Regions from separate parts of the Streptomyces sp. NBC_01260 genome, predicted to be linked through region 2. Evidence: riboswitches for the same ligand, from Rfam matches in the RefSeq annotation. Region 2 holds a riboswitch; the other holds the start of a gene.
What was found. Region 2 has a riboswitch for cobalamin ahead of OG322_RS01475 (CbtB domain-containing protein). Riboswitches for the same ligand answer to the same signal wherever they lie in the genome.
Positions count from the first base shown of each region.

Region 1: linked by a shared signal. The riboswitch ahead of OG322_RS30030 (cobalamin biosynthesis protein) and the one ahead of OG322_RS01475 (CbtB domain-containing protein) in region 2 are both predicted to bind cobalamin.

Region 1 covers NZ_CP108464.1:6,732,685-6,738,062, forward strand. Annotated here, with positions in the region: gene OG322_RS30025 (cobyric acid synthase) at 1-1,429, opposite strand, end outside; gene OG322_RS30030 (cobalamin biosynthesis protein) at 1,426-2,439, opposite strand; cobalamin riboswitch at 2,584-2,716, opposite strand; gene OG322_RS30035 (hypothetical protein) at 2,889-3,122, opposite strand; gene OG322_RS30040 (inorganic phosphate transporter) at 3,296-4,579, opposite strand; gene OG322_RS30045 (class II aldolase/adducin family protein) at 4,815-5,378, shown strand, end outside.
Region 2 covers NZ_CP108464.1:306,559-311,936, forward strand. Annotated here, with positions in the region: gene OG322_RS01455 (pirin family protein) at 1-308, opposite strand, end outside; gene OG322_RS01460 (tetratricopeptide repeat protein) at 452-808, shown strand; gene OG322_RS01465 (GNAT family N-acetyltransferase) at 920-1,429, shown strand; gene OG322_RS01470 (CbtA family protein) at 1,513-2,286, opposite strand; gene OG322_RS01475 (CbtB domain-containing protein) at 2,316-2,531, opposite strand; adenosylcobalamin (AdoCbl) riboswitch at 2,577-2,670, opposite strand; gene OG322_RS01480 (histidine phosphatase family protein) at 2,794-3,378, shown strand; partial or broken gene OG322_RS01485 (glycoside hydrolase family 16 protein) at 3,573-4,457, shown strand.

The DNA of each region.
Region 1 (5,378 bases), 6.4 Mb from region 2:
CGAGGCGGTCGAGCTGCTCCTCGCGCAGCTCGGCGAAGCAGGTGTCGGGGGCGGGCACGAACCGGCGGCCGGAGGCCCGCGCGATCTCGGTCAGGAAGCGGCGGCGGAACGCGTCGCTCTCCAGCGAGCCGTGCCAGTGGGTGCCCCATACGGCGCCGGACCGGCAGCCGTCGAGGCGCTGCCCCAGCCCGTCGGTGAGGAACGGCTCGCCGCCCCGCACCTCGGCGACGCCGTGGTGGATCTCGTACCCCTCGACGGGGGCACCGAGCGCCTCGCCGACCGGCCGGGCGAGGGTCTTCTCACGGTCGAAGCGGATGCGTACGGGCAGCAGCCCGAGCGCGTCGACCTGCCCGGCGCGCGACTCCACCTCGTCCTCGATGTGTTCGCCCAGGATCTGGTAGCCGCCGCAGATGCCGAGGACCGGGCGGCCCTCGGCGGCGCGCCGCAGCAGCGCGTCGGCGAGCCCGCGCTCGCGCAGCCAGGCCAGCGCCTTCACGGTGCCGCGGGTGCCGGGCACGATGACGAGGTCGGCGTCGGACAGTTCCTCGGCGCGGTCCACGAACCGCACGACGACTCCCGGTTCGGCGGCCAGCGCGTCGACGTCGGTGAAGTTCGACATCAGGGGCACCGCGCACACGGCGACGCGCAGGACGTCCTCGCCGTGCGGCGGGGCGACGACCGACTCCCGTACGGTGCCGCGCAGCGAGACCCGCAGCCCGTCCTCCTCGTCGATGCCGAGGCCGTGGGCGAACGGCAGCACCCCGTACGTCGGCCGTCCGGTGAGATCGCGCAGCATGTCCAGGCCGGGTTCGAGCAGCGACACGTCCCCGCGGAACTTGTTGACCAGGTAGCCGGCGATCAGCGCCTGGTCCTCGGCGGCGAGCAGCGCCGTCGTACCGAAGAACGACGCGAAGACCCCGCCGCGGTCGATGTCTCCGACGACCATCACCGGGAAGCGGGCCGCCCGCGCGATGCCCATGTTCACGATGTCCGTGCGCCGCAGATTGATCTCGGCCGGACTGCCCGCGCCCTCGCAGATCACCGCGTCATACGTGCCCCGGAGCTGCTCCAGGCAGTCCACGACGGTGGACAGCAACTGCTCCTGTCTGCCGCCGTGGTAGCCGCGGGCGCTCATCTCGCCGACCGCGCGCCCCATCAGGACGACCTGGCTGGAGCGGTCGCTGCCGGGCTTGAGCAGCACCGGGTTCATCAGCGCGGTCGGCTCCACCCGCGCGGCCTGGGCCTGCATGGCCTGGGCCCGGCCTATCTCGGCGCCCCCGCGGGTGACGAAGGAGTTCAGGGACATGTTCTGCGCCTTGAAGGGCGCCACCTTCACGCCCCGGCGCACCAGCCAGCGGCAGATGCCCGCCGTGACGACGCTCTTGCCCGCGTCCGAGGTGGTCCCGGCGACCAGCAGTCCGCCGCTCATGTCGGTCTCCGTCCTGAGGTGCGCGCACCCGGGGCGTCCGGCCCCGCGCCGCGCGTCGAGGTGATCCGTCGTGCGGCCGCGGCGGCGACCGGCCGGGCCGCCACGCTCACGCCGAGGGCCAGCGCACCGATCCGGCGCGACAGCCGTACGGCGCGTTCGATGTCCTCGGTCTCCACCGCCCGGCCCGTCTCCCCGTTGAGCACGGGGCGGTGCTCGACGCGGCCGCCGTAGGCGAGGGTGCCGCCGAGCCGTACGCCGAGGGCGCCCGCGAAGGAGGCCTCCACGGGGCCCGCGTTGGGGCTCGGGTGCTTGGCGGCATCCGCCCGCCAGGCCCGCAGCGCTCCCCGGGGCCGGCCCCCGGCTGCTACCGCGAGCAGCGCCGTCAGCCGGGCGCCCGGCCAGCCCGCGAGGTCGTCGAGGCGGGCCGAGGCCCAGCCGTAGCGCAGGTAGCGGGGCGACTTGTGGCCGACCATGGCGTCGAGGGTGTTGGCGGCCCGGAAGCCGACGAGTCCGGGGACCCCGCCCAGCGCACCCCACACCAGGGCGCCGACCACGGCGTCCGAGGTGTTCTCGGCGACGGACTCCACCACGGCGCGGGCGATCTGCGGTCCGTCCAGGGACTGCGGGTCGCGGCCGCACAGATGGGGCAGCCGCTCACGGGCCAGGCCGAGGTCCCCCGCGGCGAGGGCGTCACCGATGGACCGGGCCTCGCGCCCCAGCGACGTACCGCCGACGACGGACCAGGTGGCGGCGGCGGTCAGGGCCACGGACGCGGCGGGACGGCGGCGCAGCGCGCGGGCGGCCAGCGCGGCACCCCCGGCAGCGCCTCCGGCGCAGACCAGGGTGTGCAGTGCGCCCCACCCGCGGTGGTCGCGCCACAGACGGCGTTCGACGCCTGCCGCGGCCCGCCCGAAGGCGGCGACCGGATGTCCCCGGCGGGGATCACCGAGCAGCAGATCGCCGATCAGACCGGCCGTGGCGCCGTACGCGAAAATGCGATCGGCACGCACGGTTCAGCCGGCCGTTGCGCCTCGAAGGGCCCTCGTGCGGGCAGTTGGTGGCAGGGGCGGCACGGATACGGACGCACGGCGGCCGGGCATGGCGATATGTCCTCACTCAGGGTCCGCGCCCTGGTTCGACGTGACCGGCGACGAGAGTCTCCTGGCTCCCGGATCCGCAGTTCCCCCGGTCTTCCAGTCCGCTTGGCGTGGACCGTGACTTCCGGTGGTGGGGGACTGCTCCCCGGTGACAGTGGCGGGACCGCGCCGGATTCGCACCGGCTTCCTCTGCTGTCGCCGTAATGGCTCCGGCAGTCCACCACGCTCCGCGAACGTCAGTCAACCTACCGTTGACCTGCGACGGTGCAGTGTGCTGAGACCCACATCGGGCCGGACGCACCCGAGGTGCGTCCGGCCCGATGAGCAGGAGCGGGAAGGGGCCTGCGGGGGCCCGGAGGCCGTCAGGCGACGATCATGTAGATCCCGTAGGCCACCGCCGCCGCGCACAGCCCGAAGCAGACGTACGCGCCCGCGCGGGCCAGCATCAGGGACCCGCCGGCCTGCCCGCCCTGCGCGGCCGGTTCCGGCTGCTTGGAGAGGCCGACGATGCCCAGGGTGAAGAGGCCCACCAGGGCGACGGTGGCGACGAGAGAGACACCGAAGACGGTGCCGAGGGCTGCCCAGTCGATGTTCATGGGGATGTGTCCTTAGAGCGTCCGGGAATCGGGGGGCGGGAGAAGGAGCGGGACCGGGGTGCGTGCGGCCGCAAGGCGCGGGAGGGAGGTCTGGCGGAGCCATATCGACCGACGGCAACGCGGGAGATCCGCGTGCCCCGTCCCGCGACGCCGCCCCCGGTTCCCGGACGCTCTCACACCGTGGCGGGTCGCGCCGGGTCGGCCACGGGTCCGGCGGGGGCCGGGATGGTGGTCTTGAGGTCCTGCTGCGCCTGGGCCGCGGTGGGCGGCGGGCTGACGGCCGCGATGGCCGTGGTGACGACGCCCGCGGGTTCGGCGTCGCCCGCGAGGGGAGCGCCGTCCTGGCCGCCGGGCGCGACATCGCCGTGGCCGACCGGCCGGCGGCGCGACAGGATCCAGATCGCTCCGGAGCCCGCGACCAGCAGCACGGCGACGAGCACGACACCCCAGGTGCCCTGCTTGGTGAGGAACTCCGCCCCCGCCCCGACCAGACCGGCGGCCGGCAGGGTCAGACCCCAGGCGACGAACATCCGGGTGGCGGTGGACCAGCGGACCACACCGCCCCGGCGGCCGAGGCCCGCGCCCATCACGGCGCCGGAGCAGGACTGGGTGGTGGAGAGGGAGAAGCCGAGGTGCGAGGAGGCCAGGATGACCGTGGCCGCACTGGTCTGGGCGGCGAAGCCCTGCGGCGGCTTGAGGTCGGTGAGGCCGCTGCCCATGGTGCGGATGATGCGCCAGCCGCCCAGGTAGGTGCCGAGCGCGATGGCCAGACCGGCGCTGACGATGACCCAGACCGGCGGGTTCGAACCGGGGGAGAGCACCCCGCCGGTGACCAGGGCCAGCGTGATGATGCCCATGGTCTTCTGCGCGTCGTTGGTGCCGTGCGCGAGGGAGACCAGCCCGGCGGAGGCGATCTGCCCGGCGCGGTAGCCCTTGGCGGTGGCCTTCTCCTGGGCGCCGTTACGGACCTTCCCGCCGATCCGGTACGTCAGCTTGGTGGCCAGCAGCGCGGCCAGACCGGCGACGACCGGGGCGGCGACCGCGGGGAGCAGCACCTTGGTGACGACCGTGCCGCCGTCGACCGACGACCAGCCCGCGGACATCACCGCGGCGCCGATCAGACCGCCGAAGAGGGCGTGGGAGGAGCTGGACGGGAGTCCGACCAGCCAGGTCAGCAGATTCCACAGGATGGCGCCGACGAGCGCCGCGAAGATGACCTCGGTTCTGAGGCCGTTCTCGTTGATGATCCCGCCGGAGATCGTCTTGGCGACCTCCACCGACAGGAACGCGCCGACGAGGTTGAGAACGGCGGACATCGCCACCGCTGTCTTGGGTTTGAGTGCGCCGGTCGAGATGGTCGTGGCCATCGCGTTGGCGGTGTCGTGGAAACCGTTCGTGAAATCGAACACTAGAGCTGTCACGATCACAATCGCGAGCAGCAGCGTGATGTGTTCCATTTACCCAGGCAATCGTTCGACGTCAGTGGCACGAGGAACGTAGGCAACCTGGGTGAACGGAAGATGAACTGGACAGGGCGTTGTGGTGACTCCAATCGGAGTGCCGTCGCTCCATTTGGCCGTGGTCCGACAGCCGGGGACGGCTACGGGGCGGTGTGGGCCCCGAATCCGACCCCGGACGATCTTCCGGAGCGAGCGGAAACATGGACCGCTCATCAGTGGAAAGGATCTTCGTATGAGCGATCAGTGGCGGGGCCCGGTCGAACGGACCGGGGGCGTCGAACAGGCAGGGGACATCGAGGAGGCCTGGGGCGCCGTCGTCGCCACCGCCCGCAGGACGGCGGCCGACGGCCTGGTCGTCGGGACCTCGGGCAATGTGTCGGCGCGGGTCGGCTCCACCGTCCTGGTCACCCCGAGCGGTGTTCCCTACGACCGGCTCCGCCCCGAGGACGCGGTCGGCGTCGATCTGGAGGGCAACCAGATCCTCGGCGAGCTGACCCCGACCAGCGAGCTTCCGCTCCATCTCGCGGTCTACCGGAACACGGCGGCCGCCGCCGTCGTGCACACCCACGCGGTGCACGCCACGGCCGTCTCCACGCTGGTCGCCGAGGTTCCGCCGGTCCATTACGCGGCCGCGCTGCTGGGCGGCCCCGTCCGCGTCGCCGCCTATGCCCGGTACGGCACCGACGAACTGGCCGCGAACATGCTGGCGGCCCTGCGGGACCGCACCGGCTGTCTGCTCGGCAACCACGGAACCGTCACCTACGGAGCCACCCTCGACGAGGCGTACGACCGCACC
Region 2 (5,378 bases):
AGGCTGCCGAGGCTGTCGCGGTGCAGGACCTCGCCCTCGTGCAGCCAGCTGACCGTCTGCAGGCCCATGTGGGGATGGGGTGGCACCTGCATGCCGGGCTCGTCGGTGATGTCGTCGGGGCCGTAATGATCGACGAAGGCCCACGCACCGACCATGCGGCGGCCCAGATTGGGCAGCAGTCTGCGCACTTCGGTGGACTCCCCGAGCTTCACCCGGCGCGGGGTGAGGAGTTCACGTACCGGTTCGGCGACGACGAAGCCGCGCCCTCCACAGACGGAGGGCGCGGCCTGGCGATCGAGATTGCTCATGGCGCTCAACCTATTCCCGTGCGGGTCGGGGCGGGCGTCGCCCACGCCGAAAATTTAGTGGAATGTTAAACCATATCTTGGTGTTGTGGCGATTGGACGCGTACGGGACCGGCCCGGCGGCGTACCTCGACCGAAGAGGACGGATGAGCGACACCTACTACGAGTTCGGTACCGCCGCCGAGCGGTGGGAGCGCGCACAGTTCTTCTTCGGGGCGAAGGAGTACATGGTCGCCGCCCGGATTCTGGGCGGGCTCGTCGAGGAGGCGCCCGAGCAGGTCGCGCCGCGGTTGCTGCTGGCCAGGGCCTACTACCACTCGGCGCGGCTCGGCCGGGCCGAGACGGAGCTGCGCGCGGTGCTGGAGCTCGATCCCGTCGAGTACTACGCACGGCTGATGCTCGGCCGCACACTGGAGCGGCAGGGGCGCCGGACGGAGGCGGCCACGCACCTGCGGGTGGCGGCCGCGCTGTCCGGGGACTTCACCCCGACCGGCGGCGCGTAGCCGCAGGCCCCGGGAAACGCCGGAGGCCGGTGAACCATTGGGTACGGGCGGGCCGCGGCCGGAGGATATCCGGGTGCGGCCCGTTCCTGGCGCGTGATAGTCAGCTGAGTCATGACTGTTCTCGGCACGCCACGCCTCCTGCTCCGCCCGATAAGCGTCTCCGATGCCGAGCACGTGGTGGAGGGCCTGCCGCCGGACGGCGTCCGCTGGGCAGCCGGGTACCCCTCCCCGGGCGAGCGGGCGGCGGCCGCGCGCTTCCTCAACACCTGTGCGGACACCGGGGATCCGAGCCCGTTCGGCTCCTACGAGATACAGCTCGGCGAGGACGGGCCGGTGATCGGCGGGATAGGGTTCCACGGCGTACCCGACGGGGACGGGCACGTCACGATCGGTTATGGACTCGTGCCGTCGGTCCAGGGCATGGGGTACGCCTCCGAGGCGCTCCGCGCGCTGCTGCGGTTCGCCCGCGCCCGGGGCGTCGCCTGCGTGCACGGGGACGCCGACCTCGACAACCTCGCGTCCCAGCGCGTCATGACGGCCGCGGGCATGCGTCTGGTGAGGCAGGACTCGCTCCTGAAGCACTACCGGATGGACTGGGACGACGCGGTGCGGCAGGAGTGAGGCGGGGCCGGAGACGGCTGAACCCGCCGGGATCGCACCCTGCGGGTTCAGCCGTACTCCGGCCCGGACCGTGTCCGCGTCGGTCAGCCTGCGGCGGTGGCGGCTCGTTTCGCCGTTCCGCTGCCGGCCGTGACCGCCCCGGCCCTCGGCACCAGCAGCCGTTCGGTGAGGTAGCCGAAGACCAGGCCGAAGGTGGTCCAGAGCGTGAACTGGACCGCGAGCGTGGCCAGCCGGAACTGCCACAGCAGGGTGGCCGGGAAGTCCTTTCCGACCTCGTTGAACGAGGGCAGGAAGGCGTACGCGAGGCCGATCAGCAGCACATAGCCGGCCGCTGCGGTGATCGTCGCGTTCCAGGCACCCGTGCGGGGAGCCAGCCGCTTGCCGAGGATGACGGCGACGACGGCCAGCAGCACGCTGAGAGCGACCATCAGGAAGAACAGCGCGGTGCGTTTGCCGATGGTGTCGGGGTTGCCGACCGCCGGCGGATTCGCCGGGTACTTCAGGAACGGCACGACGTACACGGCCAGCAGGGCAGCTCCCGCGATCAGCGCCGCCGTGGCCCGCGGGCCGAACCGGCCCATCCGGCCGAGCGCGTAGCAGAAGACGAGTGCGGCGATGCCGCCGATGGCCACTCCGAAGACGAGTACGCCGGTGGCGAGGCCCGCGGTGGACTGCACGGTGCGGCTGACGAGTTCCTCGCCGCCGCCGTGGTCGTGGCTGTGCGCCTCTTCGAGGGCGATGGCCGCGTCCACGCGGGACTCACCGAGGCAGTAGGCGACGATCAGCGCGAGCGCGCCCGCGACGAGGCCGGCCAGCATGCCGCGGACCAGTAGAGCTCTGACAGATATGGAGTTCATGAGGGATTCCCCTGGATCAGCCCGGTGGGTCAGTGGCAGGGGAAACCGAGCAGGTGACGGCCGTCGTGGACCCACTCGTGCACGCCCGCGCCCGAGATGACGGAGGTGGCGCCCTGCTCGGCGCCGACGAAGTAGAGCAGGATCAGCATGACGACGCCGAAGAAGACCGCCCAAGGGGCAATGGCCTTGAGCGAGATGGGGGTGATGGCGGGTGCGCCGGTGGCGGGGGCAGCAGTCTGTGCCATGGCAGAACCTCCTGTGGGAACACGCGTCCCGATCGTGGTGCCTGAGACGAAGGTGCTGGGTCTGACTTACCGCACAGGTACGGGTTCACAGTGGCGCGACCGTGCCGGATTCTCACCGGACTTCCGTCACACCCTCGTCATGTCGTCGCGACCATACCGTCTGGGCGCGGGCGCCGCCATGGCGCCACCCGGGGCACCCCGGGGCCCGGATGCCGTGGTGTGCTTGACCAAGTGGGCACAGTTCAGGGAGTTGAGAGCGGTAATGACGGTACGGGTGATGTTGATCTCACCGGCGATGAACGCCGCGCTGCGCGAGGCCCGGTTCGCCGGCGACGCACCACTTGACGACTCCGGGCTCCGGCAGGCCCGGGCAGCCGCGGACGCGGTGTCGGCCGCGGGCAGGCGCCTGCGGGGACCGTCCCTGCGCTGCGCCACCACCGCGGACGCGCTGGGACTCCGGTGCCATCCCGAACACGCCCTGCGGGACTGGGAGATGGGCCGCTGGTCCGGCGCGCGGCTCACCGAGGTGAGCGCGGACGAGCCGGATCGGGTGGCGGCCTGGCTGGCGGATCCGTCCGCCGCTCCGCACGGGGGTGAGTCGCTGCTGGAGCTGTGCGCCCGAGTGGGCGCATGGCTCGACTCCTTGCGCGGGAGTGACGACGGCCCGGTGCTGGGGGTGGCCGAGCCTGCCGTGATCCGCGCCGCGGCCGTCCACGCACTGGACCTGCCGCCGCAGGCCTTCTGGCGGCTGGACGTGGCCCCGCTGACGGTCACGGAGCTCAGCGGCAGGTCGGGGCGGTGGAACCTGCGCTGCGGCCGGCCGCTCGCGGCGGAGCCGGAGACCTGACGAACGGACCGAGGGGCTGTGGGTTCGGTGTGTGCAAGAACTGTGGTCCGTACGGAGCCTTGACACGGTCTTGGTTCACTTCTTAAATCACGTAGTGAACTAAGGCCTCAACTCCCCCACGTGGCCGCCATGGCCCCACTTGTCATATGCATGGCGAGTCGCTTTTCCTCCGTCCTGTACGGAAAGGAAATTCCATGAGTTCCCCCCACCTGACCAGGCGCCTCCTGGTCTCGGCACTTTCGGTGCTCGCCCTCGTCTCGGCCACCTCCGGCTTCGCCTCCGGCGCCCCCGCACCGTCTCCCGCAGCGCAGGGATCCGTCACGGCCCAGGCGCCCGCCGCCGCGACGTTCACCGACGACTTCGACGGCGCCGCCGGTTCCGCCGTGGACGGCGGCAAGTGGCAGACCGAGACCGGTGACAACGTCAACAACCATGAGCGGCAGTACTACACGGCGGGCAGCAGCAATGCCGCGCTGGACGGTCAGGGCCATCTGGTCATCACCGCGCGCAAGGAGAACCCGAACAACTACCAGTGCTGGTACGGCACCTGCCAGTACACCTCCGCCCGGCTGAACACCTCGGGCAAGTTCACCCAGACCTACGGCCACGTCGAGGCCCGGATGAAGATCCCGCGCGGCCAGGGCATGTGGCCCGCCTTCTGGATGCTCGGTGACAACATCGGACAGGTCGGCTGGCCCAACTCCGGCGAGATCGACATCATGGAGAACGTCGGCTTCGAACCCTCCACCGTCCACGGCACCCTGCACGGCCCCGGCTACTCAGGCTCCGCGGGCATCGGCGCCGGATACACCCTCCCCGGCGGCCAGGCCTTCGCCGACGCCTTCCACACCTTCGCCATCGACTGGGCACCCGACTCCGTCACCTGGTCCGTCGACGGCAACGTCTACCAGCACCGCACCCCCGCCGACACCGGCGGCAACACCTGGGCCTTCAACAAACCCTTCTTCCTCATCCTCAACCTCGCCGTCGGCGGCTACTGGCCCGGCGACCCCGACAACAACACCACCTTCCCCCAGCAACTCGTCGTCGACCACGTACGCGTCACCACCAGCGACAGCCAGCCCCCGGCCTGAACGCCGCATGGTCCCGCCGGGCAGTCGGCCCGGCGGGACCATGCTGCCGACAAGAGATGCGGACGGGCTGGGCCGGGTCCCGGCCCGTCCATGAGCGCTACGCCCCCCGGTACGCCTCCAGCAGCCGCCGTGAAAGATAGACGTTACGAAGCCGTCAGCGCTGGATCAACCGGCTTGGAACAGGCCGTCCACGGCAGTACCAGCACCAGCGAACACGGGGGGGCGCCCAACTCGACCGTTCACCATCGGCCTGCGGGGCCCCTACTTCTTCGGTCAAGGGAATCGGGGCTGCGTCGAACCCTGGGGTCGGGCGGCATGACGGTGCGGCTGATCCCCAGTCGTAGTGGCGGTCGCCCTTGAGGCCGTGGCCGGTGCGCATCCGCATCCAGGAGCGGGCCGGGACGCAGCCGGCCAGGGCGGTAGTGGTGAAGCCTCCGCCTTTGGTGTCCAGGCGGTGATCGGAGCGTACGGCCAGGGCATAGTCGAAGCCGGGCGCTCGGGCCCCGGCCCTCCAGATCAAGCGGCGGTGCGCCGACCGCAAGACCGGCAAGACCACGGTCAACGCCGTCACCAGCCTGACAGCCGAGCAAGCCGCCGCCCAGCTCGCCCGGTTCGTCCGCGACCGCCGGAGGATCGAGGCCCCGCACCACGTCCGCGACACCACCTTCGCCGAGGACGCCTCACAGCTGCGGACCGGCGATGCGCCCCGCGCGATGGCCACCTGGCGCAACCTCGCCATCGGAGCCCTCCGGGCAGCCGGGGTGAAGAACATTGCAGCCGGCCTCCGCCCCCACGCCCGCGATCCACACCGCCCCTCGCACTCCTCGGCCTCGGATGATCACGAACCGGACGTCACGCGACTACGCCGAAGCCCTGAGAGGCGGGGCGCTTGACCGGCGCGTGGGG